One region of the Pseudoalteromonas sp. AOP7-A1-14 genome, then DNA from elsewhere that is predicted to be linked to it. Evidence: predicted binding sites of a transcription regulator. Region 1 holds the regulator's gene; each other region holds the start of a gene.
The links. Region 1 encodes sigma-54, which starts transcription at its own class of promoters, with help from an activator protein. Its sites were predicted from a motif close to GTTGGCACGNNNNTNGNNT; they were not measured.
Positions count from the first base shown of each region.

Region 2: ACT3RM_RS01205 (amidase family protein) is a predicted target of sigma-54. The motif match lies at 1,040-1,058, and genes of this name have one in related genera.
Region 3: ACT3RM_RS01735 (P-II family nitrogen regulator) is a predicted target of sigma-54. The motif match lies at 1,368-1,386, and genes of this name have one in related genera.

Region 1 covers NZ_JBQSVO010000011.1:19,819-27,346, reverse strand. The annotation lists gene rapZ (RNase adapter RapZ) at 1-767, opposite strand, end outside; gene ACT3RM_RS03575 (PTS sugar transporter subunit IIA) at 780-1,229, opposite strand; gene hpf (ribosome hibernation promoting factor) at 1,234-1,521, opposite strand; gene ACT3RM_RS03565 (RNA polymerase factor sigma-54) at 1,550-3,043, opposite strand; gene lptB (LPS export ABC transporter ATP-binding protein) at 3,105-3,830, opposite strand; gene lptA (lipopolysaccharide transport periplasmic protein LptA) at 3,827-4,351, opposite strand; gene lptC (LPS export ABC transporter periplasmic protein LptC) at 4,341-4,895, opposite strand; gene kdsC (3-deoxy-manno-octulosonate-8-phosphatase KdsC) at 4,892-5,443, opposite strand; gene ACT3RM_RS03540 (KpsF/GutQ family sugar-phosphate isomerase) at 5,443-6,414, opposite strand; gene ACT3RM_RS03535 (calcium/sodium antiporter) at 6,441-7,418, opposite strand.
Region 2 covers NZ_JBQSVO010000003.1:64,899-72,426, reverse strand. The annotation lists gene ACT3RM_RS01205 (amidase family protein) at 1-859, opposite strand, end outside; partial or broken gene ACT3RM_RS01200 (putative 4-hydroxy-4-methyl-2-oxoglutarate aldolase) at 1,211-1,692, opposite strand; gene ACT3RM_RS01195 (TetR/AcrR family transcriptional regulator) at 1,686-2,348, opposite strand; gene ACT3RM_RS01190 (Dyp-type peroxidase) at 3,398-4,291, shown strand; gene argR (transcriptional regulator ArgR) at 4,294-4,761, opposite strand; gene mdh (malate dehydrogenase) at 4,976-5,908, shown strand; gene ispB (octaprenyl diphosphate synthase) at 5,987-6,958, opposite strand; gene rplU (50S ribosomal protein L21) at 7,369-7,528, shown strand, end outside.
Region 3 covers NZ_JBQSVO010000005.1:12,339-19,866, reverse strand. The annotation lists gene ACT3RM_RS01740 (outer membrane protein assembly factor BamD) at 89-853, shown strand; gene ACT3RM_RS01735 (P-II family nitrogen regulator) at 931-1,269, opposite strand; partial or broken gene ACT3RM_RS01730 (GspH/FimT family pseudopilin) at 1,430-1,984, shown strand; gene ACT3RM_RS01725 (GspH/FimT family pseudopilin) at 2,064-2,591, shown strand; gene ACT3RM_RS01720 (type IV pilin protein) at 2,598-3,023, opposite strand; gene ACT3RM_RS01715 (PilC/PilY family type IV pilus protein) at 3,034-6,180, opposite strand; gene ACT3RM_RS01710 (pilus assembly PilX family protein) at 6,183-6,713, opposite strand; gene ACT3RM_RS01705 (PilW family protein) at 6,701-7,528, opposite strand, start outside.

The DNA.
Region 1 (7,528 bases):
TAGACTGAACGATGCTGGCCACCTGTGCAACCAATAGCAATAGTTAAATAGCTACGATTATTACGCTCTAAATGAGGCAGCCATGTTTGTACAAAGGTTTGAATTTGCCAGGTGAACTTTTGCACTATACTGTGACTTGCTAAATAATCCTTTACTGGTTGATCAAGTCCTGTCAGTGGCTTTAACTCAAGTTCCCAATGTGGGTTTGGTAAAAATCGTGCGTCAAATACGTAATCAGCTTGTTTAGGAATTCCATGTTTAAAGCCAAATGATTCAAAAGTTATGATTAATTTTTTGTCTTTTTTGCCGAGAATTTTTTCACGAATTGATTCAGCCAGCTGGTGGACACTTAAATCGGTGGTATCAATAATAAAATCAGCATGAGTGATCAGTACATCCAGCAATATTTTTTCTTGTTTTATCGCTAAATCAAGCGGTAAAGAGTCAATCGATAATGGATGCAGGCGACGAGTCTCAGAAAAACGTTTTATCAGTGTTTGCTCGTCGCTGTCTAAATAAAATAAAGTTGGTTTTGCAAATCCAGGTAGGTATTCGAGTATATCGTTAAATTCTTTTTGTTCTTTAGGCAGGTTTCTAACGTCGATGCTAACAGCTATTTTGTCGTAATTGTCTGATACACTTCGTACTAGAGACGGTAATAGGTTAACTGGAATATTATCTACGCAGTAATAGCCTAAGTCTTCTAATACTCGTAGCGCAACGGACTTCCCTGAGCCTGAGCGGCCGCTGACGATAATTAACTCCATTACTAGTCTCCTTTATTGTGCATCAATTACATTAAATAAATCTTGGTCCGTTTTTGCGCTACGTAATTGTTTGCAAAACTCTTTATTGTTTAGTTTATCAGCAATGGCGGCTAGCGTCTTTAAGTGCAGCTCACTATCACCGTCAGGGACGATGAGTGCGACAAATATATCAACAGGGCGATTATCGATAGCATCAAAATTAATGGGTGATTTACTCACTAGCACAAGCGCTAAAGGACTATCAATACCATTCATTCGGCCATGAGGAATAGCAATACCTTTACCTATACCTGTACTCCCCAACTTTTCGCGAGTCAACAGCGCATTAAGTATATCTTGCTGGACTAAATGCGGTAACTGCTCGTGGGCTAGCTGGCTTATGAATTCAATAATGCGTTTTTTGCTATTAAAAAGGACCGCAGCTTTACTGCAGTCCTGACAAGTAAGTGAGCTTAATTTCATAGGATTAATGTCGAGCAATCTTCTCTTTGTGTTTGATTACTTGGCGGTCTAGTTTATTTATAAGTCCGTCAATCGCGGCGTACATGTCTTGGTGCTGTGTCGAAGCGAACAACTCCGCGCCACTGACATGTAAAGTGGCTTCTGCTTTTTGCTTTAGTTTTACTACATCAAGAATGACATGCACATTGTTTATATGATCAAAGTGCCTTTCTAGCTTCGCAAATTTACTATTTACATAGTCTCTTAATGAATCAGTAATATCTACATGGCGACCCGTTAAATTTAATTGCATAAGCATTTTCCTTCTGTGTGTTAACGCCTTAAATCAAACTTTTTCTTTGGTTCGATGGTGGAATAGCAAGCGACTCGCGGTATTTTGCAATGGTGCGTCTAGCCACTTTTATTCCTTGCTCTGCCAATATATCTGCTATTTTGCTATCACTCAACGGTTTCGCTGAGTTTTCTGCGCTGACTAGCTTTTTGATCAGAGCACGAATAGCTGTTGATGAGCATTCCCCCCCATTTTCGGTGCTTACATGACTTGAAAAAAAGTATTTCAACTCAAAAATACCGCGTGGAGTATGCATATATTTTTGCGTAGTTACTCGCGAAATTGTTGACTCATGCATTTCCACCATTTCAGCTACATCATTTAAAACCATTGGGCGCATAGCTTCGGGTCCATGTTCAAAAAAACCTTGTTGTTGCTGCACAATGCAGTTAGTTACTTTTAATAAAGTATCGTTACGGCTTTCTAAGCTTTTAATAAACCATTTGGCTTCTTGCAGATGAGAGCGAATGAACTGGCTGTCACTGCTTGATTTAACAGAGCGAGACATTGCCGCATACTGGCTGTTTACACGAATTTTTGGCATGCTGTCGGGGTTAAGCTCAACTATCCAGCGGCCTTTTATTTTCTTCACTGACACATCAGGAATAACGTACTCAGATTCTTCACGCACAATGGTATCAGCCGGCTTGGGATTGAGACTGTGAATGAGCGTCATAACCTCTTTAAGCTCGTCTTCTTTAAGCTTAGTCTTTTTCATTAAAGTACGGTAATCACGACTGGCTAATAAATCGATATGATCAGTTAGAACCTTTTTTGTCTCGCTAATCCAAGGGGTTGCGGGATCAAATTGATTTAGTTGAATACATAGGCATTCAGGTAAGCTGCGTGCGCCGATGCCGATTGGGTCAAAAAGTTGAATTCTCTTTAACACAGCTTGTATTTCATCAAGTTCTATTTCTTCTTCGCCGCCTTGATTCAAGCTTTCTAATAAGTCTTCACAACTAACGGTTAAAATACCTGATTCATCGATGCCTTCAACAATAGCTAAAGCGATCGCCTCATCAGTGGGACTAAATGGCGTTAACTGTAGTTGCCACATTAAATATTCGTGCAGTGTTTCTGTTGATGCACCTTGATAAATAGATTCATCTTCAGGCATTGGCCCTGATGACGTATTAGGGGCTGCACTCATGTACTCATCCCACGTAACGTCCATTGCCATTTCGTCACTCACGGTTTCTTTAGTTAATGCTTCTGAGCTTTCTTGTTCGTATTCGCTTGAGGTTTCGTCTGGCGAAGCGCTAACCGTGACATCATCTGTATCTTGCTTTTGTTCATTTTTACCAGCATCTTCGTCACTAAAATTTTGTTCTTCAACCTCAAGTAATGGGTTGCTATCTAACGCTTCTTGTATTTCTTGCTGGAGATCCAATGTACTAAGTTGCAGCAGGCGTATCGCTTGTTGCAGCTGTGGTGTCATTGTAAGTTGCTGGCCCATGCGCAGCTGTAATGATTGCCTCATGTATCTCTAACAATCCTTTTTAAAATGTTGTCATAATTAATACTAGCAGATGCTAGTCGATTTAGAGTCTAAACTGTTCACCTAGGTAAACATCGCGCACTGTTTTATTATTTAATACGTTTTCAGGAGTGCCAGATGCAATTAGCTCCCCATGAGAAACAATGTAGGCTTTTTCACAAACATCAAGGGTTTCTCGTACATTGTGATCAGTAATAAGTACGCCTATACCTCGGTTTTTAAGGTGTTCAATAATCTTCTTTATATCTAACACTGAAATAGGGTCAACACCAGCAAAAGGCTCATCTAAAAGAATAAATTTAGGATTGGCTGCTAATGCGCGAGCTATTTCTACCCGGCGGCGTTCACCACCAGACAATGCCATGCCTTGGCTATCACGAATGTGTTGAATACTTAGTTCGTCAAGTAATTCATTTAGTACCTCTTCGCGTTCAGTCTTTTTTAGTTCTTTACGAGTTTCTAAAATTGCCATTAAATTTTGGTAAACGGTGAGTTTACGAAAAATTGATGATTCTTGTGGTAAATAGCCAATTCCTAAGCGTGCGCGGCTGTGCATTGGTAGTAGCGTTATGTCTTGCTCATCAATAGTAATACGCCCTTTATCACTTGGAACTAAACCAACAATCATATAAAAAGTGGTGGTTTTACCCGCACCATTTGGGCCAAGTAAGCCAACAATACTACCTGCACTGACTTCAAGACCGACATTTTTTACGACTTCGCGGCCTTTATAGCTTTTTGCTAAAAATTCTGCTTTTAAAGTGCTCATGGTTGGCCTTTTTCGTTATCTTTTTTGCTGTTTATAGGCACTAAAATGGTGTGTACTCGGTCGTCAGAGTTTTCATCTTTTTCGGCGCTAATAAGCTGTTGCTGCATATCGTAGGTGATGCTTTTAGCATTAATTTCTTGTCCTGCCTGAGTCACTTTAGCATCACCAACTAGGGTCAAAAAGCGTTTTGCTACGTCGTAACGTACTTCATTGGCGCTGGCGCTCATTACAGTGCCATCGGTTTGCTTTTCTTCAAAGTAGGCAGGCTTGCCTGTTGCGATTAACAATTGTTTATTTTCGCCTAAATCGCCGCGTTTATGAACCTCAAGGCGATCGGCTGTAATATGACGATTACCATGAATTACTTCGACATTTTTTTCAAAAATCCCCACATTTTCTTTAAGTTGTGCTTGCTGCTTATCGGCACTAATTGATACTTGATCTGCAGGCGGCGTGGCTGCGATTGTTGAAAAAGCGATGAATAGGCTTGGTAATAGTATTTTAGTTAGTTTATTGGTCATAATATATGGTTCGCGTATGGTTGATAAGTTCTATCACTTCGGCTTTTAAATCGGCTTCGAGGCCGCGGCCAGTGATCTTTAAATTCGGACCGATTAATTCTACCGGCTGCGCTGAACGCATGGTTTGTGCTTCGATATTTACTTCAATGTTGTCGGCGTTAATATTTTCAATCATAGCATTACTAGTTAAATTTTTAGCCACAACATCACCGTCTAAAATAAGGGTGTTGTTTTCGTATAACGTGGCTTCTTTAGCGTTTATTCGCCAAGTCTGTTGTTCGTTATATATTGTAAATATAGGCTGTTCAAAGTAAGTAAAGCCAAGCTTTCGGTAAAGCTCCATTTTTGTCGCTGTGACTTTATGGCTTATTTTGCCTTGTTCATCATAAGCTGTTTGCTTAAGGGCAACTGCTACATAATCAGGCTTAGCGATGATTTTTTCTTGTTTATTTTGATTGTCTAGAGGTTGATTAAAGTACGGATACCATAACCAAACCATAGTCGCTACAAATAAAATAGATAGAATTATACGCGCGCTATTCATGAGCTTGTGCCTGTGTTTGTTAACTGTTTATTATTAACTAACATCAGTAAGTCGGTTAATTCACGCACTGCACCAAACCCACCCGGTAGCATAGTTGTATAATGAGCAAGGCGCTTTATAAGTGGGTGCGCATCATTTACCGCTACCGCAAAGCCAACTTGTTCCATTACAGGCAAGTCAGGGCCATCGTCGCCGATATAAGCGATTTGGTCATCGTTGAGCTTTAATTTATTTTTAAGCTCTTGATAGCTTAGTAACTTATCCTCTTGGCCTTGGTAAATATGTTGTACGGTTAGGCTAGTCATGCGCTGCTGAACTATCTGTGAATGACGCCCGGTGATCACCGCAACTTCAAAGCCACTATTAATAAGCGCTTTAATGCCAAAACCATCTTTGGTGTTAAATGCTTTTAACTCTTCGCCTTGGTTACCTAAATAGATGCGACCATCTGAAAATACGCCATCAATATCACAAATCAGCATTTTGATTTTTTTTGCGCGTTGCTCTACGTCGTGGCTTAGAGGCTGGTATAAATCAGAAAATTGCATTATAAAACTCCAGCTTTAAGTAAATCTTGCATGTTTAACGCGCCAATAGGGCGGTTGTTATCATCAACCACAATTAAACCGTTGATGCGTTGACGTTCCATTATATTTAGTGCTTCAGCAGCTAGCAATTGTGCTTTGGCGGTTGTACACGAACGGGTCATTACTTCAATGATTGGGGTGCCATGAATATCAATACGTTGCTCTAAAATACGGCGTAAATCACCATCAGTAAATAACCCTGCTAATAAGCCTTGGTTATCGACAATGGCTGTCATGCCAAGGCCTTTTGCCGACATTTCAATTAATGCGTCTTTAATGGTTTGCTTATCAGTGATAATAGGCACTAGCTCATTGGCATGCATCACATCGTTTAAGCACAGTAGTAAGCGCTTACCTAGGCTTCCGCCAGGGTGTGAAAGTGCAAAATCATCAGCGGTAAAACCACGAGCTTCAAGCAGTGCAACTGCCATGGCATCGCCCATGGCAAGTGTGGCGGTGGTGCTGGCAGTTGGGGCTAACCCCAGTGGACAGGCTTCCTCAGTGACTTTAATGCACACATGTGCATTAGCGAGGGTAGCCATAGTTGACTGCGGGTTTCCTGTCATGCTTATTACTTTTGCGCCAATACGTTTTAGTACCGGTATAATATTAAGTACTTCGCTGGTTTCACCTGAATTTGAAATGAGCATAACAACATCATTTGGGGTGATCATGCCTAAATCGCCATGACTGGCTTCACCAGGATGAACAAAAAAAGCTGGGGTCCCGGTACTGGCGAGTGTTGCAGCAATTTTATTGCCAATATGACCAGATTTACCCATGCCAATTACAATAACGCGGCCATCACATTGATACATTAACTGGCAAGCCTGATTGAAGTTATCATTCAAATATTGGCTTATATCTACAAGCGCTTGGCGTTCTATTTCAAGTACTCGCTTACCTTGCTCTATAAAATTTAGCTGCGTCATTGTGCTACTCGTATGATGAATGGCTGTTAGCCAACTTGGCTGAAAATATAGCCTTGATAGGCAATAAATGCGACTAGTAATAAACCGCCTTCTACTCTATTAATGCGGTGTGTGCCTCTAAAACTCAAGGACATGACGATAAGTGCAATTGTTGCGCCTATCATTATCAGTACATCTCGGTTGGCTGCTGATGGGTCGATAATTGACGGATTAATAATACCTGCCAATGGTAAAACAGCTAGAATATTAAAAATATTAGAGCCGACAATATTACCTAGAGCTAAATCGTCCTCTTTTTTTAATACCCCAGCAACGCTAGCAGCAAGTTCGGGTAAGCTGGTGCCAATGGCAATGATGGTTAAACCAATAACTAAATCGCTTAAGCCAAAATATTTTGCAATATCGACCGCAGAGCCGACTAAAAAGTGCGAGCTAATAGGGAGTAATATTATACCCACTGCTAACCAAAATACGGCTGACTTAGTTGGTACATTATTAGGCACGTCTTCGCAGGCCTCGCTGACAAATGGGTCATCAGCTTGAGTTTGTTTTTTGGCTTTAATTGATATAGTAATAAGGCCAGCAATAAATACGATAAACGCAACCAGTAGCGCAATACCTTCAGTGAATGAAAAGTAGTTATCTGAAAATACGTACCAAGTAGCCACTGAAATCAGTAATACTAATGGCATTTCACGTTTTAATGTTGATGAAGAAACTGATAAGGGCCGTAATAGTGCTGTGATACCCAACACTAGAAAAATATTAGTGATATTTGAACCTATCGCATTACCTACCGCAGTGTCTGTTTTACCAGCAAGCGCTGCTGATGCTGAAACCATCATTTCGGGAGCTGAAGAGCCCATTGCAACCACCGTTAATCCGATGATTAAAGTAGGTATCCCCATGTTTTTTGCCAGAGCTGCAGCGCCATAAACAAAGCGGTCTGCACTCCAAACTAGTGCCGCAAAACCTAAAATTAAAATGACAAATGATGTCAGCATGCCTGTACGCCAATTTTTTTAAACGAGATGACTATAAATAGTATCAAAAGCCAACATGAAAGTATAAATAAAAGAATCCGGTCAATTTGCTAGGATTGTGTACTAAGTCT
Region 2 (7,528 bases), on a different contig from region 1:
TGGTAAAGCGTGCTTGAATAGCCGGAGCAAAGTGTGAAAGTCTCTTAGGTTGCTCTAGCCAATCTCGATACGTGTGAGCAATAGAGCGGCCTTGTAATACTCGAAACGCATCACTAAGTTCGGTAAATATTTGTTTACTCGGTACACTAAAACGCTTGTGTTTAGAGAACTGTTTTTTTGTGAGAGCCAACGAGTTCAGTAATGTGGCTTCTAATGAAGGATCAACGAGCTCAAGTAACTCATCCGCTATTACCAAGGTATTAACCGGATTGATAGGTTGCTTAGGTAATAAAACATCGCCTACCTCTTTAAGTAGTTCTGCGCTTGAGGTAAACCATCCAATAGTGTCAAATGGCGCTGCTAGAGGTATTAACCCATCTTTTGCAATAACATCGTGGCTTGGTCTAATACCGAATAAACCACAGTAACTAGCCGGAATTCGTATTGAGCCACCTGTATCAGTCCCCAGTCCTATATCTGCTAAATCTTTCGCGACTGCGGCAGCAGACCCCATGCTCGAACCACCACAAGCATGGCCTGCCAGCTTAGGATTTTGAGCTGCACCGTAATGTATATTATTACCTTCTAGACTATATGCTAGCTCATCCGTGTGGGTGAAACTTTGGAAGTTACAACCTTGTAGCATTAGTTTTTCAACACAAGAAGCTGTGCTTAGCATGGGGGCTGCATTTTCAAACCAATGAGGGTTACCTGCGCTATTACGCTCATTTTTTACAGCAAAAACATCTTTAACCGCTAAGCGTTTATTGGCTAATAATCCTTGTTGGGTTATTTGCCAGTTTTTTGGGCCATGATCGCAAAAAATGCCGATGTGATTATTGCTTGTTTTTATGCTCATGTTAAAACTCGTTACTTGGTGAAGTTGAGAGAATCGTGTATATGCATTGTTGTTTGTACAAAAGAGATAAATGTCATTTTATATTTGCAAAACAGCATCGCTTTGAGTTCTAAAGCGCGCTCTATGCTTGATTTTGAAGTTGAGTATTTATCTTTTTAGTGAACGTCATTGCTAGTCATTAAGCAAAAGCAGTGCCATAACTATTATGTTGTCCGATTGGTCAGCTTTTATTGGCTCCGCAAGGAACTCATATAATAATAAACCGAAAATGAAGGGTTAAATTAGGTAAAAACGGCCTAATTTGGTGCGCCTTTGCACCAAGTTAGTTCTCTTGTTTATGAGGACTGTGGATTATATAAGTGATTTTTTGCTGATCAATACACCATTAACATCAGCATAAATCCAATCACCTTCATTAATTGTTGTACTTAACATATTTACAGGTTGGTTTTTATCACCAAAACTTCTTTTATCAGTACAGCGAGGGGTGGAACCTAACGCCATTACAGGTAATTCTAAAGTTGTTAGAATTTCTATGTCACGACAACACCCATTGATAATAACCCCTTCCCAACCATTACTTAGCGCGCGCTCGGCCATAATATCACCAATAAAAGCAAGCGTTTACTGGCAAACCCATCAATAATCAGTACTTTTGCAGTACCGTCTTGGTGAAGTATGTCAGCAGCAAGAGAATTGTCATCAGGGCAAGTGACGGTGATAGCTTGGCCGCAGAAGTGTTTGTTTTTCCCAAAATGGTAAAGGCCACTATCCATAACTTGGACGTGGTCACGGTGATCATCATATAAATCTGGAGTCGTAAATTTTAGCATTGTATTTGCTCACTTTGAGTAGGAATAGTTAGACCGAGCCCTTTTAGGATTATATGGGCTATGGAGTCGGTAATCGTGTCGACATCAACTTTATCGTACTCAGGTTTATCAAGTACCAGTAATACTTCACTTTGAAAGTCTGCATAATATTGGGTAGTAGACCAAATAGTAAATAACAAGTGGTAAGGATCAACTCTGTCGATCTTACCTTGTTCCATCCAGCTTTCAAATATTGCTACTTTCTGTTCAACCCAAGGACGTGTATTGGCTTTTATATAATTTTGTAAGTAAGGAGCCCCGCGTAAAACCTCACCCGCAAATAGCCTAGATTGCAAAGGCTTATTAATCGATAAGGTAACTTTATTTTTAATGTAGCTGTACAACACTAATGCGGGATCATCAGAGGCTGTATTTTTGTCTAACCCTAAGTTCCAGTTGACAACAATTCGATCAATAACAGCCTCGTATAAGCCATCTTTACTTTTAAAGTAATATAAAATATTCGCTTTAGGAAATTGCGCTTCTTTTGCTATTTTGCTCATGCTTGCGCCTTCATAGCCGAGTTGAGCAAACAATTGTTCAGCTGCATTTAGGATAAGCAGTTGATTTTTCTCTCGGGTGACTTCTTTTTTATTTAGCTTTTTGTCTGTGATCATTTTTAGTTTGTAATGTCAGAACATTATTTATTCTTAACTTTGCAGCGCTAAAGATCAACAGTCTAACTATGAATATTATAAGTTTGTATATAAGAGGCGAACACTTTTAGCGATAATTTTATATTATGAGGGTTGAATTTAAAGGTATTTATGTCGCATTTGAGAATGAATGATGGGTATATCAATATATTGATGAAGTAGATAAAAAAGAAAAGCGCGTCCTATTTCTAGTCGCGCTTGCGGGATCTTCTTAATTTATTGCATCCTGCAATGGTACTTGATTAACTCCATAATCCTTACTAATCCATGTGATTACGCTATTACTTTTATCTATGCGTAATGTAGGCTATCCGAGCCTATATCCTTATTGCATCCGTGCTCCATTTTCACAATTCCTATTGTGCTTCCTTTACGCATCATCCTGATGCTGTCCAATTTAGTAACACTCCATTGTGTGCTCATCCTGAGCTTGCCCTTAAATCCTTGTTAGGGTAACGGAATCTATAATCCTTAGATTAATGAGTAGTTAATCCATGTCTTTACTCATTAAGGCATTGCTGCCTAACCGATGGAAATAAGTATAGAGTTTTTATTTAGCTAAAAAAGGATAAAATTTGAATGTAAATATTTGTCAAGATTTTGAAACTTATTAAAAGTAATTTAAAATCAATGTTTTACTTTTTATTTTCGTGTTTTTTTATCATCGTTATACTCAATTTCTGCCATACTTGTAAGAGATGTCTCACGTAGTATTTCCATAATGGGAGGCATGTAGCTTAAATAGTTAAACAGAAACTCATTAATCTAATTCATTACTGCGAACTTCTGAACCTTTTTGTTGTTCTGTGTATAAAAGGTGGTTGCAGAGTTTCTTGGTCAAAGCATATACTTATAGGTAAGTATTAACAGTCACTGAATCGAGTTATTTCAATTAGATAACGTTGAGTTAGCTATTAATAGAATAAAATAGAAATAGGCTACGCGGTTTGCTGCAATGCTTTTCATTCGAAAAATTCGGCCGTGTCAAACATTTAAGCTAAGGATATATCATGGCGCAAGCGCAATCTGGAATTTGTGCTGAGGCAAACTTACACGGTTTGCATTTGTTTTTTAACGTGCTAGATAGTCACGATGAGTCTTTACGTAAAAAATTAAAACGAGTCAGTGCAATACAAGATGAATTTGCTGATCAATTCTCTGAGTCTATGCTTACAAGCTTTGTCGCAATTGGTGCTCAGTATTGGCCGCACTTGCTTCCTGAGTTTATCCCAGACGAATTAAAAAGTTTCCCTAATATAACTCATAGTGAGTATCTTATGGGGGCTGAGCCTTTCGACTTATTTATTCAAATCCGTTCAGATCGCGAAGATGTAAATCACTTATTTGCACTGCAAATCTTAAAGCTATTTTCACCAGATGTTGAGCTGGTGGAGCAAGTTCGTAACTTTCGCTTTTTAGATGGTCGTGATTTTAATGGCTTTATTTATGGTGGCGATATGCCTTATGGCAGACAAAAACGCACCACGGCATTAATTAATAAGCCAGGTCACTTTGAAGATCAGGGCAGTTATATTCATGTGCAACGTTTTGTGCATGATTTAAGTGTATGGCAGCACCTATCACTGACAGAACAAGAACAAATAATGGGGCGCACACGCTTAGATAACACACTTGTGGTGCCTGCTATAAAAAGTAGTCATGCCGTTAGGGTAGAACTTAAAGATGAACAAGGGCTGCCGATTTTATTAAATCAAAGTATGCCTTTTGGTGATGTACACGAACAGGGGATTTTAACGGTTAGTTGTTCCGCTTCAGGGGAGGCTTTTACGCAAGTGCTTAAGAGTCGCTTGGGGGAGTGTTCTGATCATTGGCTTGATTTTACTCAAGCCGATATGGGATCTGCGTTTTTTGCACCATCGTTAAACTTTTTAAAGCAACTGTAAGTTTAAACCGTATCAAATAAGATATGAACACGCTCAAGGGTGACATCTATTTCAGATATTTTCGCTGGCGCGATAAAAATAGTGTCATCGCCAGCAATGGTACCAAGTACGCCATCGGCCTTGCCTAATGAATCAAGCAAGCGAGCAATAAGCTGTGCAGCCCCAGGGCTGGTACGAATGATAATCATCATTTCGTTATGCATAATATCTATAACTAATTGGCGTAGAGGGCTTTTAGCAGTCGGTACGCCCATTTCAGCAGGTAAGCAGTAAACCATTTCTTGTTTTGCGTTACGGGTGCGTACAGCACCAAATTTACTTAACATGCGTGAGACTTTACTTTGGCTTATATTATCAAAGCCTTGCTCTTTTAAGGCCTCAACTATTTCACCTTGTGAGCCAAAGTTCTCTTCTTTTAATAACGCTTTAAAGGCTTTAACTAATGCTTCTTGCTTGTCTTGGGGTTGCATGTCGTAGATTCTTATTCATTAATGGTGGGGTAATTCTACACAATATTGCATAGTTATGCAGTAATTGTCTGATGAATTTCACCTGTAAACTACTTTATTTACAACTATGGTCGAAATTATATGCAAAATAAGCAGGATAAATTTGTCTTTAGGTGTTAATTTCATTATCTTTAGTGCCACTAAGTTTTTCCTACCTTAAATTATGGAGAGTTTTATGAAAGTTGCTGTTCTAGGCGCAGCTGGCGGTATCGGCCAAGCATTGTCTTTATTATTAAAAACAGGGTTACCTGCAGGTTCTGAATTATCATTATATGACGTAGCCCCAGTTGTTCCAGGTGTAGCGGTTGATCTTTCTCACATCCCAACTGACGTAAAAGTAGCGGGTTTTGGTGCCGATGACCTAGGTAAAGCGTTAGAGGGGGCTGATGTCGTACTTATCCCTGCAGGCATGCCACGTAAACCGGGTATGGATCGCGCTGATTTATTCAACGTGAATGCAGGTATTATCAAAACATTAGCAGAAGGCATCGTTGCTAACTGTCCAAAAGCATTAGTGGGTATTATAACTAACCCAGTAAACGGTACAGTGCCAATTGTAGCTGAAGTATTCAAAAAAGCGGGTACATACGACGCTAAGCGCGTTTTTGGTATTACAACCCTTGACGTGATCCGCTCTGAAGCCTTCATTGCTGAACTTAAAGGCGTTGATGTTGCGTCAGTTAAAGTCCCAGTAATTGGTGGTCACTCAGGCACGACTATTTTACCGCTTCTTTCACAAGTTGAAGGTATATCTTTCACTGATGAAGAAGTTGCTGCACTTACTCCACGTATCCAAAATGCGGGTACTGAAGTAGTAAATGCTAAAGCTGGCGGTGGTTCAGCAACGTTATCAATGGGTGCTGCTGCAGCTCGTTTTTGTATGTCTTTAGTAAAAGGCCTGCAGGGTGAAGATGTAGTAGATTACGCATATGTTGCTATTGAAAACGGCGATGCAGAATACTTTGCACACCCAGTACGTTTAGGTAAAAACGGCGTAGAAGAAATTCTTTCTTACGGCGAGCTAAGCGCATTTGAAGAGAAAGCCAAAAATGACATGCTAGAAACCCTGAAAAAAGACATCAAAGAAGGTGTTGATTTCATGGCGTAATAGCCTATATAACCTGAATTTAGGTTAAATACTAAAAAAGCCTGCAATTGCAGGCTTTTTTATGGCTTAAATAAAAATTTAGTGGCTGCGGTCAACCGCTATTTTGGCTAAGCTAATTAAGGCCTCTTTATAAGGTGATTCCTCTAATACTGTTAAACTAGCAATCGCTTTGTCGGCTTCTTGGTTTGCTTTATCCATCGTAAAATCAAGTGCTTTGGTTTGTGCGAGGGTATCTAAAATTGCGCTTAAATTATCCATACCATTGCTGTGCTCGATAGCATCACGAATTAACTGTACTTGCTCAGGCGTGCCATGCTGCATTGCATAAATTAATGGTAATGTTGGTTTACCTTCAGCTAAATCATCGCCAATGTTTTTACCAAGTTGTTTAGCATCAGCATTGTAATCAAGCACATCATCCACTAATTGAAAGGCGGTACCTAAATGCATGCCATACAAATTAAGCGCTTCTAAAGTTGCGTTATCTTGCTCGGTGATTATTGCAGCCAGTCCGGTTGCCGCTTCAAATAGCTTAGCAGTTTTAGAATAAATAACCTGCATGTAACTGTCTTCAGTTGTATTAGGGTCGTTGCAGTTCATTAATTGTAATACTTCACCTTCAGCAATGATATTGGTTGCATTGGCTAAAACTTGCATTACCTGCATCTTGCCAATACCTACCATCAACTGAAATGAGCGAGTGTAAATAAAATCTCCGACTAATACGCTGGCAGCATTACCAAATTCGGCGTTAGCAGTGGGTGTTCCGCGGCGTAAGTTTGATTCATCAACCACATCATCATGTAACAAGGTTGCTGTGTGAATAAACTCAACAATGGTTGCTAAAGTGATATGTTGTTTGCCTGAATAACCGAGTGCCTTAGCAGCTAAAATAGCCAGCATCGGGCGAACGCGTTTACCACCACTATTGACTATATATAGCCCTAGTTGGTTTACCAGCGCCACATCGGAGCGCATTTGTTCATATATAAGTTGATTGACGTTATGCATATCGTTTTCGATTAACGTCTGGATAGCTTTTATATCCATTGATCTCCGAGCCAATGTTAATGGGTATACGCAGCTGATTGTACAACAAAAAAAGGCTCGGCTCGATATTTTGTGACGAATAGCTAAAAAAACAGCATAAAAGTGGATTAATTAGGGCTGAATTAGTGTGCCTTTCTTTTTTTTGTTTGAAAAGTAATCACTTATCTGGCGCGTTATTCATATTCATTACACTCATATTTATTTATTTACTATTGATGTTAAAAAGCGCTTGGCATAATGCCAATTTAATATAAAATAGGGGAAAATATTGAATTGCCCTTGTCGCAGCTATTTTTTATTCATTTTATCAAAAAGAGGCTTGCTAGTTTTTAAGCATTAGCGTAGACTTCGCGCCCTATTGAAGAATATTTTAGTTGCGTCGATTTGAGGGCGCACAGACGGAGTTAATTATGTACGCGGTTTTCCAAAGTGGTGGTAAACAGCACCGTGTGACTGAAGGTCAAACGATTCGTCTTGAGAAATTAGACGTTGAGACTGGTGCAGCAGTTGAATTTGATTCAGTGCTTTTAGTTGCTGATGGTGAGAAAATCGAGATTGGTGTACCGTTCG
Region 3 (7,528 bases), on a different contig from region 1:
GCTTTTAATAAAAGCATTATATAATATGTATAGTTTACTCGGTTTTACCCTATTGGCCTAGCCGAAGACATCGAAGGTAACAAATAAAATGATAAATAGAATAGGAAAACGTGCATTCGCCCTTGTTTTTACAATTTCATTACTTGGTTTAGGTGCTTGCTCATCAGCACCAGAGGAAGAAGAAATTCAACGTGTTCCTAATAAATCCGCACAAGCGCTTTATGAAGACGCTAAACAAACTCTTGATTCAGGTCTTTATGCCCGCGCTATTGAACTATTAACTGCTATTGATTCGCGTTACCCATTTGGCCCTATGTCAAAGCAAGTACAAATGGATTTAGTGTTTGCTCACTACCAAGCAGGTAATACCGAACGAGCACTTGCAACCATTGACCGCTTTTTGCGCTTAAACCCAAATCACAAAGACTTAGATTACATGTACTACATGCGCGGTTTAGTGAATATAAAAGCCGATAAAAATGCCTTTCAGGAATATTTTGGAGTTGATAGAGCCGATCGCGATGCAAATCGTACCCGCGTAGCGTTTACCGATTTATCAACGCTGGTAAAACGCTTCCCTAACAGTGGGTACGCACCAGAGGCAAAGAAACGTTTAGTATGGTTACTTAATAAAATGGCGCGCTATGAGTTAAAAGTAGCTAAGTATTACTACGAACGCGAAGCCTACCTAGCAGCCGCTAACCGTGGTAAGTACGTAGTTGAGCATTACTCACAAAGTAGCTACCTAGATCAAGCCCTAGCTATGATGGAAAAGAGCTACGACAAGCTTGGTCTATCAGAGCTAAGTGAGCATGCTAAAAGCACCCGAGAGCTCAACAAAAGAAATAAGTAAGTAAAAATAAACACAAAAAAGGCGCTACTTTAATAAGTTAGCGCCTTTTTTTTGTGCTTGATTACTTAAAGAACAACTTAAATTGCATCTTCATCTTCTTCCGCTGTACGGATACGCACGACACGCTCAACTTCTGTGACAAATATTTTACCATCACCAATTTTTCCTGTTTGCGCGGTTTTAACTATCACATCTATAGCACGCTCTACGTCCTCGTCACCTAATACGATATCAAGCTTAACTTTAGGTAAAAAATCAACCATGTACTCCGCACCACGGTATAATTCTGTATGGCCTTTTTGACGACCAAAACCTTTAACTTCACTGACCGTCATTCCTGTGATGCCCACATCTGACAGTGCTTCACGAACGTCGTCTAATTTAAATGGTTTTATGATTGCTTCTATTTTTTTCATATTAATTACTTTTTAAAGCTACAGTTGCCTCGATTTTAGACAATCATAAGGCTCATAGCAAACAAAGTGATTGTATTACGGTGATAAAACAATCTGCCATGCTATGATTATGCTAATAAAAATAGCTATACTAAGGTAATGAGTAGTCAATAAGATGTATATGAAAGTAAAACAACACGGGTTCACTATACTAGAGTTAATGGTTACTGTAGCTATTGCCAGTATTATCGCCACTATAGCATTGTGGAATAGCAGCGACATGCTAGAGGAAAACCGCGCCGAAAACTTTTTATTAGAGTTAAAAAGAAATATTTCTTATGCCCGAGCTCAAGCAGCAAGTACCGATGAGATTGTAATTGTATGCCCCGCGCCAAACCCAGCTTCAAGCAACACCAACCTAACATGTCAAAGTAAGTGAGACTCAACGAATACCGTTATTTTATTTATAGATGCTAATAGCAATGGTCGTTATGATAGCTCAGGCGACAGCCTACTACGTGTAATGTCGAACTCACCCTCTAATGACAAAATAAGTTTTTCTGGTGATAGCAGCCTTCGCTTTAACACCAGCGGTCGTATCACAACAAGCTTAGCCAGCATTAGTGGTTTTACCGGTTTTATTTATTGCACAAGTAATGATAATAATAAAGCATTGAGCGTATCAGTATCAGGGACTGCTTTTTATGTTGGTGATACCAACAACACGTGCGATTAAAAAACAAACAAAATACAGTTGTCATATAGCTATCATTTACTAGACTGAATTAATAAATTGTTAGTTCAGGATTTCAAGGATGAAATTATCAATACTAAAACTCAATGGAGCTACCCTTCTGGAACTAATGGTTGCTCTGGTTATAGTAAGCATTATTAGTCAGCTATCAATGTGGTTTTACCCTAACTTTTTAGCTAAAAACAGATTAGAAAATCATGTTAATCTCCTGCACAGAAATATCAACTACGGTCGCTTATATGCTGTTGAAAATAGTACTTATGTTACTCTATGCGCACTAAAAAATGGTCAATGCACTGAGGGTAAGTGGGATAAAAAAATGTCACTTTTTATTGATCACGATAAGTCAACAACGTTAGAGCACGACGAACTGCTTTTAAGTACATTTGAAAAGGTGCACAGTTCAGATAGCCTTGAATACCCTCGAAACGCAATAACCTTTCGCCCTGATGGGTCATTAAATGGCTTTCAAAATGGGACTTTTATATATTGCCCAAACAACAAAGCCAGCCTCGAAGGGCTAGCTTTGTCTATAAGTCAAACGGGTAGAATTCGTATTAAATCAACTGATAAGTGCCAAAAAGAGTAATTAAAACTACCGACCCCAGCAGTAGTCAACATCCTTTCCTTCGTTTGTTTTTGCCCCTTTAGCACCTTTAAGACCTGTATCAGTTATGAAAAGCTCAGTGCAATCACCGTCTCCTTTTACCGGCCCTGCAAAAGGTTTTGCAGTGATTGTAAAAGCATTTTTATTCGTCACTTTAATCGTTAATTCAAAATGTTTATTCTCGGTTTTACTTTGTAAACCTAAATCAGTAAATTTCTCTGTATACTCCCTATTGTCAACAAAATACTGCTCTTCTTTGTTTGCAGCATCTAATAATGCTGCAGCAGCCTCTGCACGTGAGGCACGCTTTACATACTCTGAATAATTAGGCAGTGCTATTGCAGCTAAAATACCGACGATAGCAACTGCTATCATCAATTCAATTAAGGTAAAACCACGCTGTTTTTTGATCATTTAAACCGCCTTAATCGTCTTCATTCTGTATATTTTCATCATTTTCTTCGCGCTTATATATATACGTTTGTCGAGTTTTAAAGCCAAACCCTGACGTCTCATCATTCACAAGCTTGATTTTACCATTAACAACATTCAAGCCTGGGCCTGTAATTTCCAGTGGTTGCAGTGGGTTTTTAGCACTATCACTTTTGATGCCTGGTCCAATTAAATAGAATTGGCTTTCAGGTACTTTTGAAGAATCATCATCGCACTTTCCATTACCATCGCTATCTGCACAAGTAGAGCCAAAATAAAGCTGCGGTGTATCGGGTACTTCTGTACTAGTTGCAAACTTTAAGTCATCATAAACTTTAGTACCATAATGTAAATGAAAAGCATAAAGCGAGCCGCCGCCGCCACTGAGCGAGCATTGGTTTTTAGTTGATGACTCGGAAGCAGGTGTGAAAGATGTAAAATAAGCAACACCACCGACAACGGTTGCAGCAGCTAATGACTTTTCTCCTGCTGCCAAACTGTAACGCCACCCTTTAAACTCTCCTCCCAACTTTGCTTCTTGTTCAATAAAGCCAGTTTTGTTACTCAACGCATTACCAAATGGGTCATCATTCATGCTCATTAAGTCAGCTGGTTTAATAGCCTCAGGCTCTTTACCTGTAAATGACTCTGTGACTGTATTTTCGTCTCGTATCATAAACAATTGATCTGAAGTTTCTGCGTCATTAGGGCTTGTTCTTTTACCACTACCAATAACAATGGCATCATACGGGGTGTCTAACCGTGTGGTCACTTCCCCTTCTATTGTCACTTTGCTAAACATAGTCCGAGCTACTAACGGCTTATAAAAAAAGCGCCTATCAGCCCCAACACCTAGCTCAGCCAATTTATAGTAACTAAATTCACTTTTATCATCACTAGGCATATCAATGCGCCAAATATTACCGCCTGTATCTGCTGCATATATTCTATCAATGTAGCCGTCATAATCAGAATCCAATAATGTAACACCTGCAGCAATACTATGTTTACCTTCAAAGCTGTCGTTATCCAATAATGACCAAAGCTTAGTGCCTGAATCTGCATCCACTATATATACATTATTACCTACAGAGTCAGCTTCAGAGCTATTATCTTTATTAGTATCGTAACCACCGCCGAAAACAAGTACTGGTTTATCGCCAAACGCTTTTATAAATGCAACTTGTGGCTTCGACCACGTTTGAGCAAGCTTAGTAAATTCACCCTCACCTCCTTGTATTGTCCATTTTAATTTGGGAGAGTCAGGATCAGTGATATTTAAACTATAATAGTTATTACCACCACGTCGCATTCCAGCGAAAGCCCACACTTCATCCCCTTTACTAGCATCAACAATTCCATCATTTACACTATCGCCATCATCGCTAATGAGGCTTTCATTTTTGGAGTACACACTTATTGGCCCATCCATACCATACTTTTTACCCGAGTCTTCATCTCGAAGTGGTTTAAGAATATTAAAAAGTGCAGAGGGTATAAATGCCCAACTTTCATCTACTTCATTATTAACATTATCGTCTTTAAACATATGTAAAAAACCCGCATTTGTACCAATTAAGATGCGTATATCGCCATTACCATAATCGATAGCAACGGGTTTTGAATGCAATGGGTCGCCAAAAATATCATTGCGAACAGATGACGATGAATTCTCATTATCAACGTCTACACCGCGAGCCCAATTAATTATCTCTTTAACTTCCGACTTATCGACATTAAAAGCCTTAGCAATATTCTGTTCACTATCATACGCTTCTTTAAGGGCATCAAAGTCAAAGCTAATTCGTCCGTCGGTATTTGCATCCGTAAAAATATTCCGTGATTCGGTTCTATTTGAAAGAGCAGCATTCACACCACCACTTTTCACTGAGTTCCCATCGGCTGCCTTATCTTTGTCCCAAAATGTAGCCGCATCTGTATTTATTAAACCATCATCATCAAGTGCGGTATTATTTTTAGCATCTATAATAGTATTGCCAGACACTTTTAATTTTTTTAAATTACCACGCCAGCGTGTACTTTTATCAGGAAAAAACATGGCAAGATAGATAGCATCGCCACTACGTGTTTGATCAACATTGTTACTTGCAAAAGATGGGGAGGTAAATGTACTGTTTTCACTTCTAATATCTGAAACAGCTTGATTTAAAGCTTCCGTTAACTTTTCAGGAGTTGTTGCAGGTATATTTTTCCCTCCACCCAACGTAGATGCTAGTTTTAATAAGTTTTGACCTTTTTCAGTCATGCCAGAACCAAAGCCGATGGTATATAGACGCCCTGTTTCATTAATATCGGGAGTAGATGGATACAAATCAACAATAGTGTCGCCTGTTCCATGAATAACTTTAGCAAGCTGATGCAGCATGTTATTATAATAGCGATCACCGTTAGTTAAATAACTACCAAAATACTTATTATGCTCAACGCTAATGTCATAATCTCTCTCATTATCACTTCCCGAAGATGGGTCTCCATCAGTCATATAAATTATATTTACTGAGTTATCACAGCGTTTAGCTTCAGCTAGGCTATCCGTAAAAGGGGATATGTAAGTGTGGCTATATACATTTTTCCACTTCCAACAACTGAGCAATCCCCACTGTTGGCATTCCCTACGAATAAAGGTTTTATTTTCAACACTACTATCCCTATTTGATTCACTAACTTGCTCACCATAGTGCACACTTTTCCCTGTTATATATAAATAAGCTTCCCAAAGTGTTTCAGTCAATGGAGTACCACCACTAGCAGGAAGGTTACTTATTGATGTTTTTATAGACTCTGAAGAACTGCCAATACCATTTAAAACATAACCACCATCAAGGCTATTAAAACGCATTAAGCCAAAATCTATAGAGTCTTTATTAACCTCAACTACTTGACTCATAGCTGACTGAGCAGCTTCAAGACGACTAATACATGAGCCATAACAGCTTTCACTACCAGTACTTGATGAGTAAGCCATACTTCCCGAGGTATCAAAAATCAATAAAACACGCGGCTTTTCATCAAGTTCTATATTTTCATTTACATAAAGCTCTATATCTTCTGCGATAACAGGTAACGCAATGACACAACCTAAGATTAAAGCGAATATATTTTTCAACATGAGTTTCATTATTAAATCCCCTTACCTATACTCGCCATCTCTTGAGCTATACCTGTTACTATAGTTAATTGGTGCTTGCTTTTAGAGCCATATTCTATAGTAGTAGATACTTGGACCATGTTGCATGAAACACCCGCTGTAAAACTATAACTACGAGGGCAGTTAAGCTCTAGCGAACCTCGATTTAAATTCGTCATTATGCTTTTCATTTCGTGCCCAGGCTCTGTAATGTCCTTCTCTGGTATAATTATTTTATTACCATCACTATCAAGCTTACCCGAATCTGTAGCGGTCTCATCTGGAGTAAGAAAAAAGTTACTATCAGCACCTTCTTTAGCTTCTGACGCAATCACTCTTTGCACTTCGCCAAGCAATTGATTTTCAGCGACTTCTCGCTCTTGTGCGGCATTGGTAATTTTAATATCAATGGTACTACTACTCATCAGTGTAACTGCAATACCGGTTACGGCAACAACCATGATCAATGCTACAATTAACACGACACCTCGTTGTTTACTTGGTAGTAACTTTAAATTTTCCATAGGTTTCCCCCAACGTTACTTAAACGAATAGTTGTTGTAAAAACAGTTCTTCTATAGTTATCATTAAAATTTAACTCTCGCTTTGCAGCTCCCTCACCTAAAATATATTTTTGGTTTTTAAGTTCAATCCCAGGGTCTGGTTGAAGTGCACGGATTAATAGAAAAACTTGCACCGTTAATATAGCTTTGCGGTTTTCCCATTCAGCAGCAGTAATTGTGCTGGCGCTTTTATAAGTATCAACTCGACTGTCGCTATTCGTGTCTAATCCAAACAAAAAACGCATATTTTCGACCCCTTCCATTATCGTTTCAGAGGTCATTTTTCCATTTACTAATCGTTTTCTTCTTAATGCAGGGACTTTTATTTCTTTATTATTTACTAAATATTTTTCTTCTTTAATATAATAAACATGATGACTATATGGCCAAATAGTTACGTTGATATTTGTTGGGGTATGTTTACCGGTTACAAAACGTGCTTGTTCTTGTTCTGCGATAAAATAATTTATTTTATCGCTAGTGGTATTAGTACCTGTAATAGCATCATATTGAGGATCACCTTGTAAAAACTTGAGCTGAAGAATATCGGTCTTTTTATTATTCTCAGGAATAATGCCGTCGTTTATGCAATTTAGGTTATCTTTACTAGCAGTCGTTTTCGCATAAATAGTACGAAAATTACTACTACTGGTTAAATCGGGAAAGCTGCCGTTATTAGTCCCCTCAGAGCAATCACCTGTAATCGTCGTTGCAGAAACGGTTGTATTTACTGAGGTGAACGAGTCATCGTAATAAGTTCCCCAAAAACCAACTTG